Regions from separate parts of the Bradyrhizobium sp. 191 genome, predicted to be linked through region 1. Evidence: predicted binding sites of a transcription regulator. Region 1 holds the regulator's gene; each other region holds the start of a gene.
What was found. Region 1 encodes PhoB, which activates phosphate uptake and scavenging genes when phosphate is short. Its sites were predicted from a motif close to TGTCATNNANCTGTCAT; they were not measured.
Positions count from the first base shown of each region.

Region 2: a site for PhoB is predicted at 2,484-2,500, ahead of IVB23_RS07425 (Orn/Lys/Arg decarboxylase N-terminal domain-containing protein). Genes of this name have one in related genera too.
Region 3: a site for PhoB is predicted at 1,403-1,419, ahead of IVB23_RS03800 (DUF47 domain-containing protein). Genes of this name have one in related genera too.
Region 4: a site for PhoB is predicted at 3,558-3,574, ahead of IVB23_RS37650 (ExeM/NucH family extracellular endonuclease). Genes of this name have one in related genera too.

Region 1 covers NZ_CP064692.1:4,991,989-4,997,458, forward strand. The annotation lists gene pstA (phosphate ABC transporter permease PstA) at 1-515, shown strand, start outside; gene pstB (phosphate ABC transporter ATP-binding protein PstB) at 512-1,333, shown strand; gene phoU (phosphate signaling complex protein PhoU) at 1,345-2,061, shown strand; gene phoB (phosphate regulon transcriptional regulator PhoB) at 2,094-2,801, shown strand; gene IVB23_RS23125 (GcrA family cell cycle regulator) at 3,070-3,579, opposite strand; gene IVB23_RS23130 (aspartate aminotransferase family protein) at 4,038-5,246, shown strand; gene argF (ornithine carbamoyltransferase) at 5,246-5,470, shown strand, end outside.
Region 2 covers NZ_CP064692.1:1,594,981-1,600,450, forward strand. The annotation lists gene IVB23_RS07415 (xanthine dehydrogenase family protein subunit M) at 1-234, shown strand, start outside; partial or broken gene IVB23_RS07420 (xanthine dehydrogenase family protein molybdopterin-binding subunit) at 242-2,444, shown strand; gene IVB23_RS07425 (Orn/Lys/Arg decarboxylase N-terminal domain-containing protein) at 2,545-4,902, shown strand; gene IVB23_RS07430 (GNAT family N-acetyltransferase) at 4,908-5,470, shown strand, end outside.
Region 3 covers NZ_CP064692.1:792,820-798,289, forward strand. The annotation lists gene IVB23_RS03795 (inorganic phosphate transporter) at 1-620, opposite strand, end outside; gene IVB23_RS03800 (DUF47 domain-containing protein) at 717-1,361, opposite strand; gene IVB23_RS03805 (branched-chain amino acid ABC transporter permease) at 1,517-2,485, opposite strand; gene IVB23_RS03810 (branched-chain amino acid ABC transporter permease) at 2,487-3,350, opposite strand; gene IVB23_RS03815 (ABC transporter substrate-binding protein) at 3,426-4,646, opposite strand; gene IVB23_RS03820 (ABC transporter ATP-binding protein) at 4,702-5,448, opposite strand; gene IVB23_RS03825 (ABC transporter ATP-binding protein) at 5,441-5,470, opposite strand, start outside.
Region 4 covers NZ_CP064692.1:7,969,355-7,974,824, forward strand. The annotation lists gene IVB23_RS37640 (HlyD family type I secretion periplasmic adaptor subunit) at 85-1,407, opposite strand; gene IVB23_RS37645 (type I secretion system permease/ATPase) at 1,418-3,277, opposite strand; gene IVB23_RS37650 (ExeM/NucH family extracellular endonuclease) at 3,714-5,470, shown strand, end outside.

The DNA.
Region 1 (5,470 bases):
ACATCCTCTTGTCGGCGCCCTCGATCATCATCGGCCTGTTCATCTACGGTGCGGTCGTGGTGCCGATGCGAGGCTTCTCGGCAATCGCAGGCAGCCTCGCGCTCGCAGTGATCGTGATCCCGGTCGTGGTGCGCACCACGGAGGACATGCTGCTGCTGGTGCCGAACCCGCTGCGTGAAGCCGCCAGCGCACTCGGTCTGCCGCGTTCGCTGGTGATCAAGCGCATCGCCTACCGTGCGGCGCGCTCGGGCCTCATCACCGGCGTGCTGCTGGCCACGGCTCGCGTCGCGGGCGAGACCGCGCCGCTGCTGTTCACCGCGCTGTCCAACCAGTTCTTCAGCCTCGGCCTGGACAAGACGATGGCCAACCTGCCGGTGACCATCAACAACTTCGTGCAAAGCCCCTACGCCTACTGGAAGCAACTCGCCTGGAGCGGGGCGCTGTTGATCACCCTGACTGTGCTTGCCCTGAACATTGGCGCCCGCATCCTTGGTGCCGAGAGGACCGCAAAATGAGTGAAATGTCTATTTCCGTAAGCGCGCCGACCGTTCATCCCGGCTCGCAGCCGCTGCCCGAGGCGCCTGCCAAGGTCACCGCGCGCAACCTCAATTTCTACTACGGTGAGCACCATGCGCTGAAGAACATCAATCTGGCGCTGGGCACCAATCGCGTCACCGCCTTCATCGGCCCGTCCGGCTGCGGCAAGTCGACCCTGCTGCGCATCTTCAACCGGATGTACGACCTCTACCCGGGCCAGCGCGCCACAGGCCAGCTGTTGCTCGACCACACCAACATGCTCGACCCCAAGCTCGACCTCAATCTGCTGCGCGCCCGGGTCGGCATGGTGTTCCAGAAGCCGACCCCGTTCCCGATGACGATCTACGAGAACATCGCCTTCGGCATCCGCCTCTACGAGAAGATCTCGAAGTCCGAGATGGACGATCGCGTGGAGAAGGCGCTGCGCGGCGGCGCGCTGTGGAACGAGGTCAAGGACAAGCTCAACGCCTCCGGCCTGTCGCTCTCCGGCGGCCAGCAGCAGCGCCTCTGCATTGCCCGCACCGTCGCGGTGCGACCCGAGGTGATCCTGTTCGACGAGCCGTGCTCGGCGCTCGACCCGATCTCGACCGCCAAGGTCGAGGAGCTGATCCAGGAATTGTCCGAGAACTACACGATCGCGATCGTCACGCACAACATGCAGCAGGCGGCGCGCGTCTCCGACAAGACCGCCTTCATGTATCTCGGCGAGTTGATCGAGTTCGACGACACCAGCAAGATCTTCACGTCGCCGAGCGACCGGCGCACGCAGGATTACATCACCGGCCGGTTCGGCTGAGGAGACGGAACATGGGTTCTGAACATACCGCAAAGGCTTTCGATACCGACCTCCAGGAACTCACGCGCCTGGTCGCCGAGATGGGCGGCATCGCCGAGCGCATGATCGTCGATTCCGTCGACGCGCTGATCCGCCGCGACGTCGCGCTCGGTCAGCGCGTCGTCGCCACCGACGCCGAACTCGACACGCTGCAGAAACGCATCGAGGAGCGCGCCGTGCTCACCATCGCCCGCCGCCAGCCGATGGCCGTCGATCTGCGCGAGATCGTCGGCGCCATGCGCGTCGCGACCGATCTCGAGCGCATCGGCGACCTCGCCAAGAACATGGGCAAGCGCGTCGCGGCGCTGGAGACGGATTTTCATCCGCTGAAACTGTTCCGCGGCCTGGAACACATGACCGACCTCGTGCAGCAGCAGGTCAAGTCGGTGCTGGACGCCTATGCCGCGCACGATCTGCCGGCAGCAATGGCGGTGTGGAAGGGCGACGAGGAAGTCGATGCCATCTGCACCTCGCTGTTCCGCGAACTCCTCACCTACATGATGGAGGATCCGCGCAACATCTCGTTCTGCATCCATTTGATGTTCTGTGCCAAGAACATCGAGCGGATCGGCGACCACGCCACCAACATCGCCGAGACCGTGTTCTACATGATCGAGGGCCAGGCGATCACCGACAAGCGGCCGAAGGGCGACATGACGACCTTCGCCACGACGGTGCCGAATACCTAAGCGGCGCCGAATACCCAAGGAGCGACGACAACATGGGCGCACGCATTATGGTGGTTGAGGACGAGGAAGCTCTCACCGAGCTTCTTCGCTACAACCTCGAAGGCGACGGCTATGACGTTGAGACGGTGATGCGCGGCGATGATGCCGACACCCGCCTCAAGGAGCACATTCCCGATCTGATCGTGCTCGACTGGATGCTGCCGGGCCTGTCGGGCATCGAGCTGTGCCGGCGGCTGCGCACCCGTCCCGAAACCAAGCAGCTGCCGATCATCATGCTCACCGCGCGCGGCGAGGAGAGCGAGCGGGTGCGGGGACTTGCGACCGGTGCCGACGACTACATCGTCAAGCCGTTCTCGGTACCGGAGCTGCTGGCCCGCGTGAAGGGCCTGCTCAGGCGCGCCAGCCCCGAGCGGCTCGCCACCGTGCTCGCCTATGGCGACATCGAGCTCGACCGCGACAAGCGCCGCGTGGCGCGCTCGGGCCGGCCGATCGATCTCGGCCCGACCGAATATCGTCTGCTGGAGTTCTTTCTAGAGCATCCCGGCCGCGTGTTCTCGCGCGAGCAGCTGCTCGACAGCGTCTGGGGCCGTGACATCTACATCGACGAGCGCACTGTCGACGTCCACATCGGCCGCCTGCGCAAGCTGCTCAATCTCGGCCGCGAGCAGGATCCGATCCGCACCGTCCGCGGCGCCGGCTATGCGCTGGACGATCGGTTCGCGAAGGCGGAGCAGACGTAAGGTTTGCAGGCGCTGGTTTAGCGAGCTATCGCCACACGTTCAGTGTCGTCCCGGACAAGCGAAAGCGCAGATCCGGGATCCATAACCACAGCGCGCGATTGTCTTGCGAAAGGGTAACTCCGAGTCCCCGTAACCACATCTTGCGGTGGCTATGGGTCCCGGATCTGCGTGCGCTTGTGGCGCGCTTGTCCGGGACGACATCGGATGTGTTGAGGCACCGTCGTGCGACGGCTGCCGACTTTGCAGTCAGCCAACTAAATCCGCAAACTCACCGCGTGGGCTTCGCCGGTGCGCGCCGGCGATCCGCCGCCGGCTGATACGCCACGCGCGAATGCTGGGCGCAGTAGGGCAGGCCGGAGAGCGCCTTGCCGCCGCAGAAGAAGAAATCCGGGCTCGAGGGATCGCCGACCGGCCAGTGGCAGGTCGCCTCGTTCAGCTCCAGCAGCGACAGCCGCTGGCTCATCGGCACCACATTGTCGTAGGTGACGGGTTCGGCCTCCACCTCGACCTCGAAGGCCTGCGCCAGCGCGGTGTTGCCGCGGGCAACGGGGCGGGTCACCCGCATCATGTGCTGCGCGGGGCGCGCCTTGCGCGGCCGGGGCGCTGCCGACGAAGGGCTCTTGGCGCGGCCGGACAAGCCGAGCCGGTGCACCTTGCCGATCACGGCATTGCGGGTCACATTGCCGAGCTCCGCCGCGATCTGGCTGGCCGAAAGTCCGGCCTCCCAGAGCTTTTTCAGCTGCTCGACGCGATCATCGGACCAGGTCAAAACCGTCATTGCACCCTTTCCCTCGCTGCGCGCCTGCCATCCTGGGGCCTTCGCAGCGATTGCCTAAGCCTTGAAAAACCCGTGCCGCCAGAATCCCTTAAGGCTCGCCGGGCGCGCTCAAGACGCCCGAACGTTTACGCCGGTACATGAGGACTTAAGGGATCAGAACTGCTGCACGAGATGTCGTATCTGACAGTCCAAACGCTACAATATGGCGTGACTCCCGCGCAAGAGTCCGCCGACTCGCGTCCACATGTTCCGTGGTGAAAATCCCGCAAAATCGGCACCGCAAGACTACGGATTCAGCGTTTCGCGGGGCTTTCCGGGCGGCATTGACACCCGTCTTGCCAGGCATAAGATAGTCCTGCGTGCCGCCCTTAAAAGGCGGCACGTTTCGTTTTCCGGGCCGGTCAATGGTGCGTTGCGCAATGCACGCGTCACACCGTCCGCAACATTCAAGTGACGTCATGACCAACAGCGCCGCGCCGCATTTGCTCCCCGTTTTCGCCAGGGCCGACCTCGGTTTCGAGCGCGGAGAAGGCTGCTGGCTGATCGCGACCAATGGCGATCGCTATCTCGATTTCACCTCCGGCGTGGCGGTGAATGCGCTCGGTCATGCGCATCCCACGCTGGTCAAGGCGTTGCAGGAGCAGGCGACGAAGCTCTGGCACATGTCGAACCTGTTCCAGAGCCCGGACGGCGAGAAGCTCGCGGCGCGTCTGTGCAATGAAAGTTTTGCCGACTTCGTGTTCTTCTGCAATTCCGGCGCCGAGGCGCTGGAAGGTGTGATCAAGCTGGTGCGCCACCATCACTTCTCCAAGGGGCACCCTGAGCGCTATCGCATGATCACATTCGAGGGCGCCTTCCATGGCCGCACGCTGGCGACGCTGGCCGCCACCGGTTCTGCAAAATATCTCGAGGGCTTCGGTCCGCCGATGGACGGCTTCGACCAGGTGCCGCATGGCGACCTGGAGGCCGTGAAGAAGGCGATCGGCCCGCACACCGCCGGCATTCTCATCGAGCCGATCCAGGGCGAGGGCGGCGTTCGTTCTGCGCCTCCCGCGTTCCTGAAGGCGCTGCGCGAGCTCTGCAACGAGCGCGGCCTGTTGCTCGCCTTCGACGAGGTGCAGACCGGCATGGGCCGAACCGGCGAACTCTTTGCCTACAAGCGCACCGGCGTCGTGCCCGACGTGATGTCGCTTGCGAAGGCGCTCGGTGGCGGTTTCCCGATCGGCGCAGTGCTCGCCACCGCCGACGCTGCGCGCGGCATGGGGCCGGGCTCGCACGGTTCGACCTTCGGCGGCAATCCGCTCGCCATCTCCGCTGCGAACGCCGTGCTCGACGTCATGCTCAAGCCCGGCTTCTTCGACCACGTGCAGAAAATGTCGCTGCTGCTGAAACAGAAGCTCGCCTCCGTGATCGATCGCCATCACGATGTCGTCAGCGAGGTGCGCGGCGAGGGGCTCCTGATCGGCATCAAGGCCGTGGTGCCCTCGGGCGATCTCGTCGCGGCGCTGCGCGCCGAGAAATTGCTCACCGTCGGAGCCGGCGACAATGTCGTGCGCTTCCTGCCGCCCTTGATCGTGACCGAGGCGGAGATCGAAGACAGCGTCGGGCGGCTCGAACGCGCCTGCGCTGCAATCTTGTCCAGCCAGACCAAGCGGGCGGCAAGCTGATGAGCAAGACGCCCAATAAAGCTCCAAAGCACTTTTTGGACATCAACGAGCTGCCGCTGTCGGAGCTCAAGAGCATGCTCGCCGCCTCGTCGGCCATGAAGGCGAAGCAGAAGGCGCACCAGCCGGTCAGGCCGCTCGAAGGCAAGACTCTGGCGATGATCTTCGAGCGGCCATCGACGCGGACGCGGGTGTCGTTCGATGTCGCCATGCGCCAGCTCGGCGGC
Region 2 (5,470 bases), 3.4 Mb from region 1:
CTCGGCGGCGTTGCTCACAAGCCCTGGCGAAGTCCCGAAGCCGAAGCGGCACTGCGCGGCCAGGCGGCAACACCGGATCATTTCGGGCGCGCCGCCGACCTGCTGCTGCAGGGAGCAACCGCTCGCTCGCACAACGGATTCAAGATCGAGCTCGCGCGCCGAGCCGTCGTGCGGGCGCTGATCCAGGCCACAAACGCCACACCGCAATCCCAAGCTCACAAGAAGATCGCATGAGGGCCCGATGAACGCCTATGTCGGAACACCAACGTCGCGCGTCGACGGCCGGGCCAAGGTCACTGGAGCTGCGAAATATGCCGGCGAGTTCACCGCCGAGGGCCTGGTCCATGGTTTCGTGGTGGAGGCCACCATACCCCGCGGTCGTATCGTGCGGCTCGACACCGGCGAGGCGCTGAAGGTGGCCGGAGTGCTCGACGTGCTCACGCACACCAATCGTCCTTCCCTCGCCGACAAGGACGAGGCCTGGAAGGACGAGGTGGCCCCGGAAGGTTCGCCGTTCCGGCCGCTATATGACGACTTGATCAGGTTCAACGGACAGCCGATAGCTCTCGTTGTTGCCGAAGAATGGGAGACCGCGAAGTTCGCCGCAACACTGGTGCGGATCGACTACGAGCAGGATGGGTTTGCAACCGATCTCGAGGCCGAGCGCGGCAGTGCCCGGGAGATGGACAAGCCGCACGAGCCCCGCGGCGACGCCAAAGCAGCGCTTGCGGCCGCACCCCTGCGGCACGAAGCGGACTACCTCATTCCGACCGAGCATCACAATCCGATGGAGCTCTATGCGACGACGACGGTCTGGGAAAGCGACGGCAAGCTCACGGTCTACGACAAGACCCAAGGCGTCCAGAACGTTCAAAAGTTCCTCTGCGGTGTGTTCGACAAGAAACCGGAGGAGATCCGCGTGCTTTCGCCCTATGTCGGCGGCGCATTCGGCTCCGGCCTGCGACCGCAATACCAGGTGGTGCTGGCGACACTGGCCGCCCTCGCACTTAAGCGCTCCGTCCGCGTCGTGCTGACACGGCAGCAGATGTATGGGCTGGGCTATCGCCCGATGACCATCGAGCATGTCGCGCTCGGGGCAAGGCCCGACGGCACCCTTGATGCCGTCAGCCACGAAGCCATTGCCGTTACCTCACGCTACGAGGATTTTTCGCGCAATGACACCGGCTGGGCCGAGCAGCTTTACAAGAGCCCCAACAGCCACTTTTCCCACAAGCTGGTCGACCTCGACGTCTCGACGCCCTGCGACATGCGCGCGCCCGGCGCGGCAACGGGCGTCTTGGCGCTCGAATGCGCCATGGACGAACTGGCCGTCGCGCTTAAGCTGGATCCGATCGAGCTGCGCCTGAAGTGCTACTCGGATCGCGACCAAAGCGAAGACCTCCCCTACACCAGCAAGCAGTTGCGCGAATGCTACGCCCGCGGCGCGGAAGCCTTCGGCTGGGCCCGGCGCGCCCCCGCTCCGCGCTCCATGCGCGACGGCAAGGAACTGATCGGCTGGGGCATGGCGACGGGAGTGTGGGAGGCGCTGCAGATGCCGGTCGCCGTCCGGATCGTCCTGACGGCCAACGGCCATGCCGAGGTCTCCTGCGCCGCCTCCGATATCGGCACCGGCACGTACACCATCGTGGCGCAAGTCGCGGCCGATGCTCTCGGGCTGCCGATCGAGAACATCAGCGTCAGGCTCGCCGATTCGACCTTGCCGCAGGCCCCCGTCGAGGGCGGCTCCTGGATGGCGGCGTCCAGCGCGCATGCCGTGCTGGGAGCGGCCGAAGACATTCGCCAGGAGCTCGCACGTCTTGCAAAGGCGATGCCAGGCTCGCCGCTCGCCAACCTCAACGCCGCCGACGTGACCCTGGTTGACGGGATGATCGCCAGCGACGGCAAGAACGGGGCTGCCGTCTCGATCGCGGACGTCATGCGCCACAGCAAGCTCGAGCGGATCGAAAAGGAGAAGCTCAACCAGTTCACGGAGGACAAATCGCATGCCCGCAACACGCATTCGGCGGTTTTCGCGGAGGTGAAGGTCGACGAAGAGCTGGGTGTCATCCGCGTCACGCGGGTCGTGAGCGCGGTGGCTGCCGGCCGCATCCTGAACACCAAGACGGGCCGCAGTCAGATCATGGGCAGCGTGGTCTGGGGGATCGGGATGGCGCTGCACGAGGAGACGATGATGGATCACCGCTTCGGCCGCATCATGAATGCGAACATCGCCGAATACCACATTCCCGTGAACGCCGACATTCACGACATCGACGTCATTTTCGTCGATGAGCCCGACAGCCGGATCAACAGGATGGGCATCAAGGGTCTCGGCGAGATCGGCATCGTCGGCGTGCCTGCGGCGATCGCAAACGCCGTCTATCACCGCCACCGGCAAGCGCATCCGCCGCTTCCCGATCACGCTGGACAAGCTGCTGGACTGAGGGCCGCAAACACGCGAACATTCCCGCGGCACTCGGGTGTGTCATCCAACTGTCATCGAATGTGCCGAGAGCTGTATCTCTGCCACATTCGGGACCCGACATGGACTATTTCAAGCGCTTCAACTTCCTGTTCGCAGCACCAATGTTCGACGCCGACGACCTCGAAGGCGTTCGCTTCAACCAGATCATCGAGGAGATCCAGCGCTCCGGATTCGAGGTGGTCCGGGCCCGCAAGCTGGAGGATGCCGAGATGGCCGTGCAGACCGATGCGGCGATCGGCTGCATGGTGGTCGACTGGGGCAAGAAGGGCCTCGAAGGCAAGACCTCGGCGCTGATCAATCTGATGCGCCGCCGGGGCCTCGACTTCCCCATAATCCTCCTGATCCGTCGCAAGCGGTTCGAGGATCTGCCGGTCGAGGTGCTCGATTTCATCGACGGTTATGTCTTTCTGTCCGAGGAGACGCCGCCCTTCATCGCCAAGAACCTGATCAGCCGTCTCAAGCAATATGCCGAGACGCTGAAGACCCCGTTCTTCGGCGCGCTGGTCGACTATGCCGAGGAAGGCAACCAGCTCTGGACCTGTCCTGGCCATAACGGCGGCGTGTTCTACAACCGCAGCCCGATCGGGCGCGTGTTCGTCGAGCATCTCGGCGAATCCGTGTTCCGTGACGACCTCGACAATTCCGTGCTCGATCTCGGCGACCTCCTCACCCATGAAGGCCCGGCGCTGAAGGCGCAGAAGGAAGCGGCCCAGATCTTCGGCGCCGAAAAGACCTATTTCGTGCTCAACGGCACCTCGACGTCGAACAAGGTCGTGCTCGGCGCCCTCGTCACCGACGGTGACCTCGTGCTGTTCGACCGCAACAACCACAAGGCCGCCCATCACGGCGCTCTGATGATCAGTGGCGGCGTCCCCATCTACGTCCCGACCGTCCGCAATGCCTGGGGCCTGATCGGCCCGATGCGCTGGGACATGCTCGACGAGAAGGCCCTGCGCGAGGCCATCCGCAACCATCCGCTGGTCGGGGACCGCGACGCCTGGCGCAAGGAGCGTCCGTTCCGCGTCGCCGTCGTCGAGCAGTGCACCTATGACGGCTCGATCCACAGCGCAGAGATGATCCTGAAGCGCATCGGCCATCTCTGCGAATACATCCTGTTCGACGAGGCCTGGGCCGGCTTCATGAAATTCCATCCGCTCTATGCCGGGCGCTTCGCCATGGGCCTGGCCAATCTCCCTCCTGAGGCGCCCGGCATCATCGCGACGCAGTCGACCCACAAGCAGCTGGCGAGCTTCTCGCAAGCCTCGCAGATCCACGTCAAGGATCGTCACATCCGCGGCCAGAAGCGGCGCGTCGAGCACCGCCGCTTCAACGAAAGCTTCATGCAGCACGCATCGACGTCCCCCTTCTATCCGCTGTTCGCCTCGCTCGACGTCGGTGCGCAGATGATGAAGGGTCGTTCCGGCGAAGTGCTGTGGGACGACACGATCCGGCTCGGCATCGAGCTGCGCAAGAAGATCAGGGCAATGCGCCGGGAGTTCGAGGAGAAGGAGCAAAATCCGGAGCGGCGCTGGTTCTTCGAGCCCTTCGTTCCCGATCGGGTCGCCATTCCCGATGTCAGCCGCCCCGGCGCCGCGCACAATGTCGCCTGGGAGACGCTCTCCACCGACGAGCTCGCGACCAATCCCGCGCTGTGGCAGCTCTCTCCGGACACCAACTGGCACGGCTTTCCCGATCTCGCGGAAGGCTTTGCCATGACCGATCCGAACAAGCTGACCTTGCTCACCCCCGGATTCGATCGTGCGACCGGCGCCTATGCCGAGCACGGCATCCCCGCACCGGTAGTCGCGCAATATCTGCGCGAAAACCGCATCGTCCCCGAGAAGAACGACCTCAACTCCCTGCTCTTCCTGCTCACGCCCGGCGTTGAGGCGAGCAAGGCCGGCACGCTGATCTCCGGCCTCGTCGCATTCAAGAGGCTGCATGACGACAATGCGTTGCTGGCCGACGCGATCCCGGAATTCCATCAGCGGCGACGGGCGCGCTACGCAGGTGTGCGTCTGCGCGATCTCTGCGGCGAGATGCACCGCTTCTTCCGCGCCGCCGACGTCAGCGCACTCCAGGCGAGGCAGTTCATGCCCGAGCACATGCCCGAGATCGCAATGTCGCCCCGCGATGCCGCGCGCTATCTGTTCCGCAACGATGTCGACTATCTGCCGATCGAGGCGATCGCCGGCCGCATCGCCACCACACCGTTCGTGGTCTATCCGCCCGGCATCGCCACCATCGTGCCCGGCGAGCGGCTGACGGAGCGGGCCAAACCCATGATCGATTATCTCAAGATGTTCGAGACCTGCTTCAACACGTTCCCGGGCTTCGACGTCGAGATCCAGGGGGTCTACAAGGAGGTCGATGCGAACGGGCGCATCGGGCTCTACACTTACGTGGTCGCCGAATAGCGCCGATGAACGAAACAGCTGCGCGCGCGAGTGACGAGCCCGTTCTGGTCAGGCCGTCACGCGAAAGCGACGTCGAGGCGATGCTGGCCATCTACCGCCATCACGTCCGCAATGGTGTGCCGCGCGATGTCGAGGGGACCGGCGCCCCGGAGCCGGATGATTTGCGCGAGCGGCGCAAGAACCTGAAGCAGACCCGCCTGCCGCATCTGGTCGCGACCTATCGCGGCGAGGTCGTCGGCTATGCCTATGCCGTGTTGTTCCGCAAGCGTCCCGCCTATCGGTACACGGCCAAGCACTCGATCTACGTCCACCACGCGCATCTCGGCCGCGGAGTCGGACGGCTATTGCTCCAGGAATTGATCGATGCCTGTGCGGCGGCCGGCTTCCGCCAGATGATCGGCTATATCGATGCCGACAACGCGACCTCGCTGACACTGCACGAAAAGTTCGGCTTCGCGCGCGCCGGCCTGCTTTGCGGCGTCGCCTATCGCCACGGCCGCTGGTCCGACACCGTGATGGTGCAACGATCGCTCGGCGCCGGGACGACAACACCTCCGTCCATCATGAC
Region 3 (5,470 bases), 4.1 Mb from region 1:
TAGAGCAGCACCGCGATGATGCCCATGGTCTTCTGCGCGTCGTTGCCGCCATGGCCGAGCGAATAGAGCGAGGCGGAGGCGAATTGCAGGATGCGAAAGGCGCGATCGACCGCGAACGGCGTCGAGCGCACCGAGGCCCAGGAGACGATCGCCACCAGCATCATGGCGAGCAGGAAGCCGACCAGCGGCGACAGCACGATTGCCAGCACCGTCTTGGACAGGCCGCTCCATACCGCGGCCGAAATCCCCGCCTTGGCCATGCCGCCGCCGACGAGGCCGCCGATCAACGCGTGCGACGACGACGACGGGATGCCGAGCGCCCAGGTCACGAGGTTCCAGACGATCGCGCCGACCAGCGCTGCGAAGATCACCTGGGCGTCGACGACCGCGGGATCGATGATGCCGGTGCCGATGGTCTGGGCGACGTGCAGTCCGAACACCATGAAGGCGATGAAATTGAAGAAGGCGGCCCAAAACACCGCGAATTGCGGGCGCAGCACGCGGGTCGAGACGATGGTCGCGATCGAATTGGCGGCGTCGTGCAGGCCGTTCAGGAAGTCGAACAGCAGCGCGACGGCGATCAAGCCGACCAGGATGGGAAGACCCAACGCGGCATCCACGGCGGCCCTGCCTTAAAGTTGGCGCATGATCTCCGCGCAAACGCGTTTTGCGTTTGTCGCGAAGGAAAACCGCTGCACACTTTTCCGGATCATGCGCTACACCTGCTCGATGACGATGCTGTTGATCTCGTTCGCGACGTCATCGAAGCGATCGGCCACCTTCTCGAGATGATCGTAGATCTCGACGCCGACGATGAAATCCATCGCATTGCCCTCGCGATGCTTCAGGAACAGCTCCTTCAGGCCGATGTCGTGGAGATCGTCGACCCGGCCCTCCAGCTTGCCGAGCTCTTCGGTAATGGCGGTCAGCATGGCGACGTTCGGACCGATCGACTGCATCAGCGGCAGCGCACGCCCGACCAGATTGGCGCATTCGATCAGGAGGCCGCCGATCTCGCGCATGGGCGGCTCGAAGGTGCGGACCTCGAACAGCATGACCGCCTTGGCCGTCTGCTGCATCTGGTCGATGGCATCGTCAAGCGACGTGATGAGGTTCTTGATGTCGCCGCGGTCGAATGGGGTGATGAAGGTGCGCCGCACCGCCGTCAGCACCTCACGAGTGATGTTGTCGGCGTCGTTCTCGAACTGGTTGACGCGCTGGCAATAGACCGGCGTCTCCTCGCCCCCATTGAGCATGCCCTGGAGCGCGATCGCGCCCTGGATCACCGTCTGGGCATGCCGGTCGAACAGATCGAAGAACCGTTCTTCCTTGGGAAGGAACGCACGAAACCAACGCATCATGGGGATAGGCTACCGGTTGGAAATGGTCAGGCCCGGAGGGCTGTCATGAAACTGTCATAGACCATTTTCGATCCGCGCGCGTGTCATCTCACGCCCACGGAGCCGGGTCATCCACCGCTTTCATGCACCAGTGAAATTGATGCAAGATCAATCGCTTAGAGCGACCTGCGGAAGTAATGCGCGATTTCGCCGATGATGCCGCGGCGGAAGGTGAGCACGCAGATCACGAAGATCGCGCCCTGGATCACCGTCACCCACTGGCCGAAGCCTGCGAGATATTGCTGCATAGCAATGATGACGAAGGCGCCGACCACGGGACCAAAGATGGTGCCGAGACCGCCGACCAGCGTCATCAGCACGACTTCGCCCGACATCGTCCAGTGCACGTCGGTGAGCGAGGCGTTCTGCGCCACGAACACTTTCAGCGAGCCGGCAAAGCCGGCCAGCGTGCCGGAGAGCACGAAGGCCAGGAACTTGTACTGGTCGGTGCGGTAGCCGAGCGAGATCGCCCGCGGCTCGTTCTCGCGGATCGCTTTCAGGACCTCGCCGAACGGCGAGTTGATGATCCGGAAGATCAGGAGGAAGCCGGCAAGGAAGCCTGCAAGCACGACGTAATAGAGCACCGTGGGCTTGGAGAGATCGAAGACGCCGAACATGTGCCCCTGCGGGATGCCCTGGATGCCGTCCTCGCCGTGGGTGAATGGGGCCTGGAGATAGATGAAGTACAGGAGCTGCGACAGCGCCAGCGTGATCATCGAGAAATAGATGCCCTGGCGGCGGATCGAGATGTAGCCGGTGATGATCGACAGCACGAACGCCGCAGCGATGCCGACGAGGATGCCGAGCTCCGGCGGCAGCGCCCACACTTTCAGCGCATGCGCGCTGCAATAGCCGGCCGTGCCCAGGAACATCGCGTGGCCGAACGACAGCAGGCCGCCATAGCCGATCAAGAGATTGAAGGCGCAGGCGAGCAGCGCAAAGCACAGCGCCTGCATCACGAAGAAGGGATAGACGCCGGTGAACGGCACGGCCGCCAGCAGCAGCGCCATCAGCACGAACACGATCATCTCGTCGCGCATCGCGCGCGGGGTTGCCGGCAGCGTGTCGTCCGTCAGGGTTGTCATCTCAGGCCGCCCTTCCCGTCAATCCCGTTGGCTTCACCAAGAGCACCAGCACCATCAGCACGAACACGACGGTGTTGGACGCCTCGGGGTAGAAATATTTGGTCAGGCCCTCGATCACCCCGAGCGCGAAGCCGGTGATGATGGAGCCCATGATCGATCCCATGCCGCCGATCACGACCACCGCGAACACGACGATGATGAGGTCGGCGCCCATCAGCGGCCGCACCTGGTTGATCGGCGCCGAGAGCACGCCGGCGAGCGCGGCAAGGCCGACCCCGAGACCATAGGTCAGCGTGATCATGCGCGGCACGTTGATGCCGAAGGCACGCACCAGCGTCGGATTTTCGGTGGCGGCGCGCAGGTAGGCGCCGAGCTGCGTCTTCTCGATCAGGAACCAGGTCGCCAGACACACGACCAGCGAGAACACGACGACCCAGCCGCGATAGACGGGCAGGAACATGAAGCCGAGATTCATGCCGCCCCTGAGCTGATCCGGAATGGCGTAAGGCAGGCCGGAGGAGCCGAAATAGTTCTGGAACACGCCCTGCACGATCAGCGCGATGCCGAAGGTCAGCAGCAGGCCATAGAGATGATCGAGCCCGGTCAGCCATTGCAGCATGGTCCGCTCGAGGATCATGCCAAAGATGCCGACGATGATGGGCGCGAGCAGCAACGCCCACCAGTAGTTGATCCCGCCGAGGTTCAGCAGGAAATAGGCGACGAAGGCGCCCATCATGTAGAGCGCGCCATGGGCGAAATTGATGATGTTGAGCATGCCGAAGATCACGGCAAGCCCGAGACTGAGCAGCGCGTAGAACGAGCCGTTGATCAATCCCACCAGTAGCTGAGCGTAGAGAGCCTGCATCGATCCCGCACCCGGTCCCTTCTATTCCTCAACAACAGGCCGGTGCCGTTGCGCGCCGGCCTGCATCGTTCACGGTTACTTCTTCACCAGCGGACAGGCGCTTTCCGACAGCGGCCGGAAGGCCTGGTCGCCGGGGGTCGTGCCGACCAGCTTGTAATAGTCCCAGGGCGCCTTGGATTCCTCGGGCTTCTTGACCTCGAACAGATAGGCGGGATGAAGCTTGCGACCGTCCACGCGGATCGTTCCCTTGCCGAACAGCGGATCGTCCGTCGGCATCTCCTTCATCTTGGCGACCACCTTGGCCCCGTCATGCGGGTTGCCACCCATCGCCTCCAGCGCCTTGAAATAGTGGAGCAGGCCCGAATAGACGCCGGCCTGCACCATCGAAGGCATCGCCTTGTTCTTCATGCGCTCGGAAAAGCGTTTGGAGAAGGCGCGCGTGCCGTCATTCAGGTCCCAGTAGAAGGTCTCGGTGAAGTTCAGGCCCTGCGCCACCTTCAGACCGAGCGAGTGCACGTCGGTGATGAAGAGAAGCAGGCCCGCAAGCTTCTGGCCGCCCGAGACGACGCCGAACTCCGCCGCCTGCTTGATGGTGTTGGTGGTGTCGCCGCCGGCATTCGCCATGCCGATGATCTTGGCCTTGGAGGCCTGCGCCTGAAGCAGGAACGACGAGAAGTCGGCAGTATTCAGGGGATGCTTGACATTGCCGATCACCTTGCCGCCCGACTTCACCACGACCGCGGCGGTGTCGCGCTCGAGGGCATGGCCAAAGGCGTAGTCCGCGGTGAGAAAATACCATGTGTCGCCGCCCGCCTTCACCAGCGCCTGCCCGGTACTGTTGGCCAGCATATAGGTATCATAGACCCAGTGGATCGTGTTCGGCGAGCATTGCGCGTTGGTGAGATCCGACGTCGCCGCACCTGTGTCGATCAGGATGGAATTCTTCTCTTTGACGATGTTGTTCACCGCCAGCGCAACGCCGGAGTTCAGGACATCCATGAAGATGTCGACCTTCTCGACGTCGATCCATTGCCGGGCAATCGTGGAGCCGATGTCGGGCTTGTTCTGATGGTCGGCGGAGATCAAGTCGAGCTTCCAGCCCTTGGCAGCGAGCCCGGAATCCTCGATCGCCATCTGCGCGGCGACGGTCGAGCCAGGGCCACCGAGGTCGGCATAGAGTCCCGAATTGTCGGTCAGCACGCCGATCTTGATGTTCTTGTCCTGCGCGACTGCGCCACCTGCCGCACCGAGCGCCAGGGCCGTCCCGAGCAACATTGCCGAAATGCTGTGCTTCATAATCCGCCTCCCAATATTCCTTTGATAGTCGCTCTTGATCGTCCGGCCTGCTCGGCTAAACACCGAGATAGGTGTGGAGCTTGTCCATATTGGCGGCAAGCTCCGAGTTGGAAAACCCGTCAATGATCTTGCCGTGCTCGACCACATAGTAGCGGTCGGCCACGGTCGAGGCGAAGCGGAAGTTCTGCTCGACCAGGAGGATCGTGAAGCCCTCCTTCTTGAGCCGCGCAATGGTGTGACCGATCTGCTGGATGATGACGGGCGCAAGGCCCTCGGTCGGCTCGTCCAGCATCAGGAAGCTCGCGCCGGTGCGCAGGATGCGCGCGATCGCGAGCATCTGCTGCTCGCCGCCCGACAGCTTGGTGCCCTGGCTGCCCAGCCGCTCCTTCAGGTTCGGAAACAGATCGAAGATCTGGTCGAGCGGCAGTCCGCCCTCGCGGACGACAGGCGGCAACATCAAGTTCTCCCGCACGTCGAGGCTGGCGAATATTCCCCGCTCCTCCGGGCAGAAGGCAATGCCCATCCGCGCGATCCTGTCGGAGGTCGCGCGGATGATCTCCTGGTTGTTGAACTTCACCGAGCCGGTGCGCTTGCCGATGATGCCCATGATCGACTTCAGCGTGGTGGTCTTGCCCGCGCCGTTGCGCCCGAGCAGGGTGACGACCTCGCCCGCGTTCACGTCGAAGTTGATCCCGTGCAGGATGTGAGACTCGCCGTACCAAGCTTCGAGGTTGCGGACCTGGAGGATAGGTCCGCCGGTCGCAGCCCTGGCCGGGGCCTCGGCGATCGCAGTGTCAGGCATGACCGGCTCCCAGATAGGCTTC
Region 4 (5,470 bases), 3.0 Mb from region 1:
AGATCTGACTCGTTCGGAAATTGGGATACCGTGCTGACGGCAATGCGGACGCATGCTGGGCAACGATCGCGATGGGGACTTGGACTATTTCTGCCGCAGCGCGCGGGCGAGCTGATCTTCCAGCGGCTTGCGCAGGTAGGCGAGCGCCGTCCGCACGCCGTTCTGGATGAAGGCTTCAACCGGCATACCGGGCACCAGCGCCTTGCCGTCGAGCTTGGCGAGTTCGCTCGCGTCGAGGCTGATGCGGGCGACGTAGTAAGCCGCGCCGGATTGCGGGTCTTTGGTCAGGTCGGCGGCGATCCGCGTCAGCGTGCCATCGAGCTCGGGGGTCACAGCGGCGTCGAACGCGCTGAAGCGGAGCTTGGCTGATTGCCCGACCTTGAGCCGGTCGATCATTTGCGGATCGACCCGGGCCTCGACCACAAGCGAATCCTTCGGCACGATGAGCATCAGCTGTTCGCCCGCGGTGATCACGCCACCGACGGTGAAGACCGATTTCTGGTGGATCAGACCGTCCTGCGGCGCGCGCAATACCACGCGATCGAGCTGGTCCATCGCGGCGATGCGGCGTTCACCGAGATCGGCAAGCTTGGTCTCGACGTCGCGCAGTTCGGTCGCGACCTCGCGGCGCTGGTCCTGGACCAGCTGGATGATCTGCAGTTCGGTTTCGGTGATCCGGCCCTTGGCGCGTGCGATCTCGGCGATCAGCTGGCCTTCCTCGCCGGTCAGGCGGGAGGCCTCGCGCTCGAGCGCAGTGAGGCGCGCATAGGGCACCAGACGCTTTTCGTAAAGCTCGCGGACGCCCTCCAACTCGGTGTCGATCCAGCGGATCTGTTCGCGCTTCGACGCGATCTGCGCCTCCAGGCCGCGGATTTCGTCCGCGATCTGCGCCTTTCGTTCGCGCAGCTGCGATTGTTGGCCGCTGATCGCCTCGCGCCGCCGGGCGAACAGCGTGGTCTCGCCCTCGATCATCTCCGCGATCGCGGCGACGGCGCGGCGGGCGGCGATCTCGCCGGGCAGCGCCACCGCGTCGCGGCCGTTCTGCTCGGACTGCAGCCGGGCACGACGCACCCCTAGCTGGTTGAGCTGGTTTTCGATCAGCGCAAGGTTGGCGCGCGGCAGCGTCTCGTCGAGGCGGACCAGCATGTCGCCGGCCCGAACCTGATCGCCGTCGTTGACGTAGATGTCGGCGACCACGCCACCGGTCGGGTGCTGAACGCGGCGGACGTTGCTGTCGACCACCACCTGTGCCGGCGCGATCACGGCGCTGGCGAGCGGCGCGGTCATCGCCCAAACGCCGGCGGTGGACACCACGATCGCCAGCGTGCCGATCCCGAATCCGGTGGCGCGCCGGATATCGCGAAACGGATTGTTGCGGCGAGCATCGGGCGTGCGGGGTGCGGTCATATGGAGGTCCTCAACTGGCGGCGGCGGCCGGAACCGAGCGCGCATCGGGCACCGCCTGCAGCGCCGCTCCGCCGGGCACCGGATGAGCGGCGAGCGATTTGCGCAGCACTTCGTCCTTCGGGCCGAACGCCTGCACCTGGCCGGTCGCCAGCGTCAGCACGAGATCGACCGCGGCGAGCGCCGCCGGTCGATGCGCGATGATGACGGCAATGCCGCCGCGAGCCCGGACGCGCCGGATGGCGTCGGTCAGCGCGGCGTCGCCTTCGGCGTCTAGGCTGGCGTTCGGCTCGTCGAGCACCACCATGAACGGATCCTTGTAGAGCGCGCGCGCCAGCGCGATCCGCTGCCGCTGGCCGCCCGACAGGGTGGCGCCGGCTTCGCCGATCCGCATCTCGAACCCCTTCGGCAGCTTCAGGATCATCTCGTAGGCGCCGGCTGCCTTCGCCGCGGCGATCACCGCCGCCTCGTCGATCTCAGGGTCGAAGCGTGCGATGTTCTCCGCCACCGTTCCGTCGAACAATTCGACGTCCTGCGGCAGATAGCCGATCATGCCGCCGCGAATTTCTGCCGGCCACTGGTCGAGGGTGGCGCTATCAAGGCGGATCTCGCCGCGTGCGATCGGCCAGATCCCGACCAGCGCCCGCGCCAGCGTCGATTTGCCGGCGGCTGACGGGCCAATGATGCCAACCGCCTGGCCGGCTTCGAGTGCGAACGACGCGTTGTGCACGATCGCGGTGGTGCCGCCGGGGGCGGCGATCGTTACCTGCTCGACCGTGAGCCGATGGACGGCGCGTTCGGGTGCGACGTCGGGCTTCGGGGCGTCGCCGTCGCGCAGGGCAGCTCGGAGCCGTTGGCCCGCCTGTCTCGCGCCGAGGAATGGACGCCAGATGGAGATCGCCAGTTCCACCGGCGCGAGCGCGCGGCTGCCCATGATCGACGCGGCGATCATCACGCCGCCGCTGGCCTGCCCCTCGATCACCAGATAGGCGCCGAGGCCGAGCAGCGCCGATTGCAGCATGAAGCGCAGCGTCTTCGACAACGCACCGAGCGATCCGGCGATATCGGCGTTGCGCTGCTGGGCGGCGACGAGATCGTCGTTGGCGGTTCCGATCCGGTCGATCAACCGCTGCTCCATCCCCAGCGCGGCCACGATTTCGGCGTTGCGCCGACCGGCTTCAAGCTGGACGCCGCGGATTGCGCCGGCACGCGAGGCGTCCCGGGTCGGCGCCCGCGTCAGCACCTCGGTGAGCAGCGCGATCCCGAACAGCAGCACCGCGCCCACGACCAGCGTCCAGCCGAGATAAGGATGCAAGAGAAAGCAGCCGGCGAGATACAGCGGCATCCACGGCAAGTCGAACAGGGTCGTCGGGCCGAGCCCGGAAAGGAACGACCGGACCGAGTCCAGATCATGTGACAATTGCAGGCCGCGATTCGCGCCGCCGCCGCGTAGCGGCCCGCGCAGGATGTTGCAGACGACCGGTTGCCACAGCGCGGCGTGCAGTGCCGATCCGATCCGGGTCAGAATGCGCTGACGCAGCAGGTCGAACAGCCCTTGCATCGCATACGCCGCCGCCACCGCGATCGACAGCGCGATCAAGGTCGGAATGCTGTGCGATGGGATGACCCGGTCGTACACCTGCAGCATGTAGATCGAGCCGGTGAGCATCAGCAGATTGAGCACCGCCGAGAACAGTCCCACCGTCAGAAAGGCCGTTCTGCAGGAGGCGATCGCGGCCGACGCGAGATCGCCGGACGCGGGAGTCGACGCGGAGGACGTTGTTGCGGTCATCTTACTCAATTCAAAACGACGTCGGATCGTCACGGTCGGATGTGGTCGGCGTTCGTTAGCGAGGTTCAACGTCAGGCGCATGACAAAGCGCGGTGCGCGAAAACGCGGGCCGGCGGCAACGAAGCCGCGATTCCTGCGACGAAACGCCGCCATGGTTCGGAAGTTCGGCCGCGTAGACCGGGAATCGAAACCTGGCGTGGTCGCTCCTCGCGGCGGGCTGATTGAGCTGTAACGCGATGACCCATTGGCGATTGCTGCCGGCCGAGAGGTCGAGCGCGCCGTCCCGCGCAAAGCTGGTAGTTGGTTCTGTCGGTCTTCGCGGGGCTCTTCGGGCGGCAACTTCACCGGCCCGTTAACAAGCAGTCACCGATCTGTTGTCATCGGCGTTCTATCAAATCAGTAACGATACGTTAACCATTAACGATCCGTTAACAATCGGCCGTCTGGACCACGCCCTCGCGCATGCCGTGAGGCGGTGATCCGCGACGTCTTCTCTCAAGCGCTGGAGTGGCTATCCATGTCGACGACCCCTCATGTCCTGGCGACCGGCGATTTCCTGCAGGATTGGTCCAATACTGGCCTTATCACGACCAACGATGATTGGTCGGGGGTCGCATCGATCGTCGGCTATCTCGGCAACGATGTCGTTTCGGCCACCGGGGTGGACGCGCGTACGGCTACCGGACCGTCGTCAGGAGATGTCGACGTCGTCGCCAACCAGACCAACACCGCGATCACCAACGGCGGTGTGGCCGAATTCCAGATTGCCAACCCGACGGTGGCGCTGAACGGCTCGAACAGTGCGGATGCCCCCAGCCTCGTGATCCATCTCGACGCCACCGGCCGCAAGGATGTCCGGCTGAGCTTCGACGCACGCGACCTCGACGCCAGCACGGACGACGCCGCGCAGCAGATCAACGTGCAGTATCGGCTCGGTTCGAGCGGGGCGTGGAGCAACGTTCCGAGCGGCTACGCCGCCGACGTCACCACCGGCGGTGCCGCGACCCAGGTGACGCAGTTCGATCTGCTGCTGCCTGACGCCGTCAACGGCCGCAGCGACCTCCAGGTACGCATTCTCACCACCAACGCCGTCGGCAATGACGAGTGGGTCGGCATCGACGACATCCGCGTCACCAGTTCGTCCGAATCGTCAATCGAAACTCAGCACGTCGCCTTCGCGCCGGATTCGCTTACGGTGTCGCATGACGAAGGTAACAGCGGTCCGACCGTCTATCAGTTCACCGTCGAGCGTAGCGGCGGCACCACGGGCGACGTCGCGTTCTCGGGAACGATCGCTTCGGCGCAGACCGATGCGGCCGACTACGTCGGCGGCAAGCCGGTCAGCTTCAGCGGTAGCATCGCGGCGGGTGAGACCTCCGCGATCGTGACCGTCACCGTCGCCGGCGACGCCGACAATGAGGCGAACGAGAGCTTCACGCTGACGCTGCAGGACGTTTCCAATTCGGCGGCCGTGACCACCACGATCGGCAGCGCCGCGACGGCGACCGGCACCATCGTCAACGACGATGTCGGCATCACCAAGATCAGCACGATTCAGGGCAGCGGAGCCAGCAGCGCCATGGTCGGCCAGACTGTGACCGTCGAAGCCATCGTGGTCGGCGACTTCCAGAACGGCGATGCCGACGCCAACCGCAATCTCAACGGCTTCTATCTCCAGGAGGAAACCACCGATTCCGACGGCAACGTACTGACCTCCGAGGCGATATTCGTCTACGGCAGCGCCACCGACGTCCAGATCGGCGACCGGGTGCGCGTCACCGGCTCGATCAGCGAATATTTCGGCCTGACTGAGCTCACCGCCAGCAACATTTCGGTCGTCCAGGCCGGCGCGGTGGCCGACGTCGGCGCGATGGCGGCGCAGATCAACCTGCCGTCGATGGGCACTACGCTGAGCCAGGACGGCGACTACCAGCCTGATCTTGAAGCCTATGAAGGCATGCTGGTCACGATTCCGCAGACCCTGACCGTCACCGAGCAGTTCAATCTCGACCGTTTCAACGAGATCAAGCTTGTAGCGGGCGAACGGCCCGAACAGTTCACGCAGGAGAACGCGCCCGACGCCGCCGCCTACCAGGCGCATCTGGCCGAGCTCGGGGCTCGCACCATCACCTATGACGATGGCCTGAACGTCCAGAACGCCGCGATCAATAACCTCGACGGCTTCGATCCGAACGACAACCCCTCCGCCACGCCAAACTACGGCACTGCCGACGCGGTCCGGATGGGTGACACCGTCACCGGCCTGACCGGCGT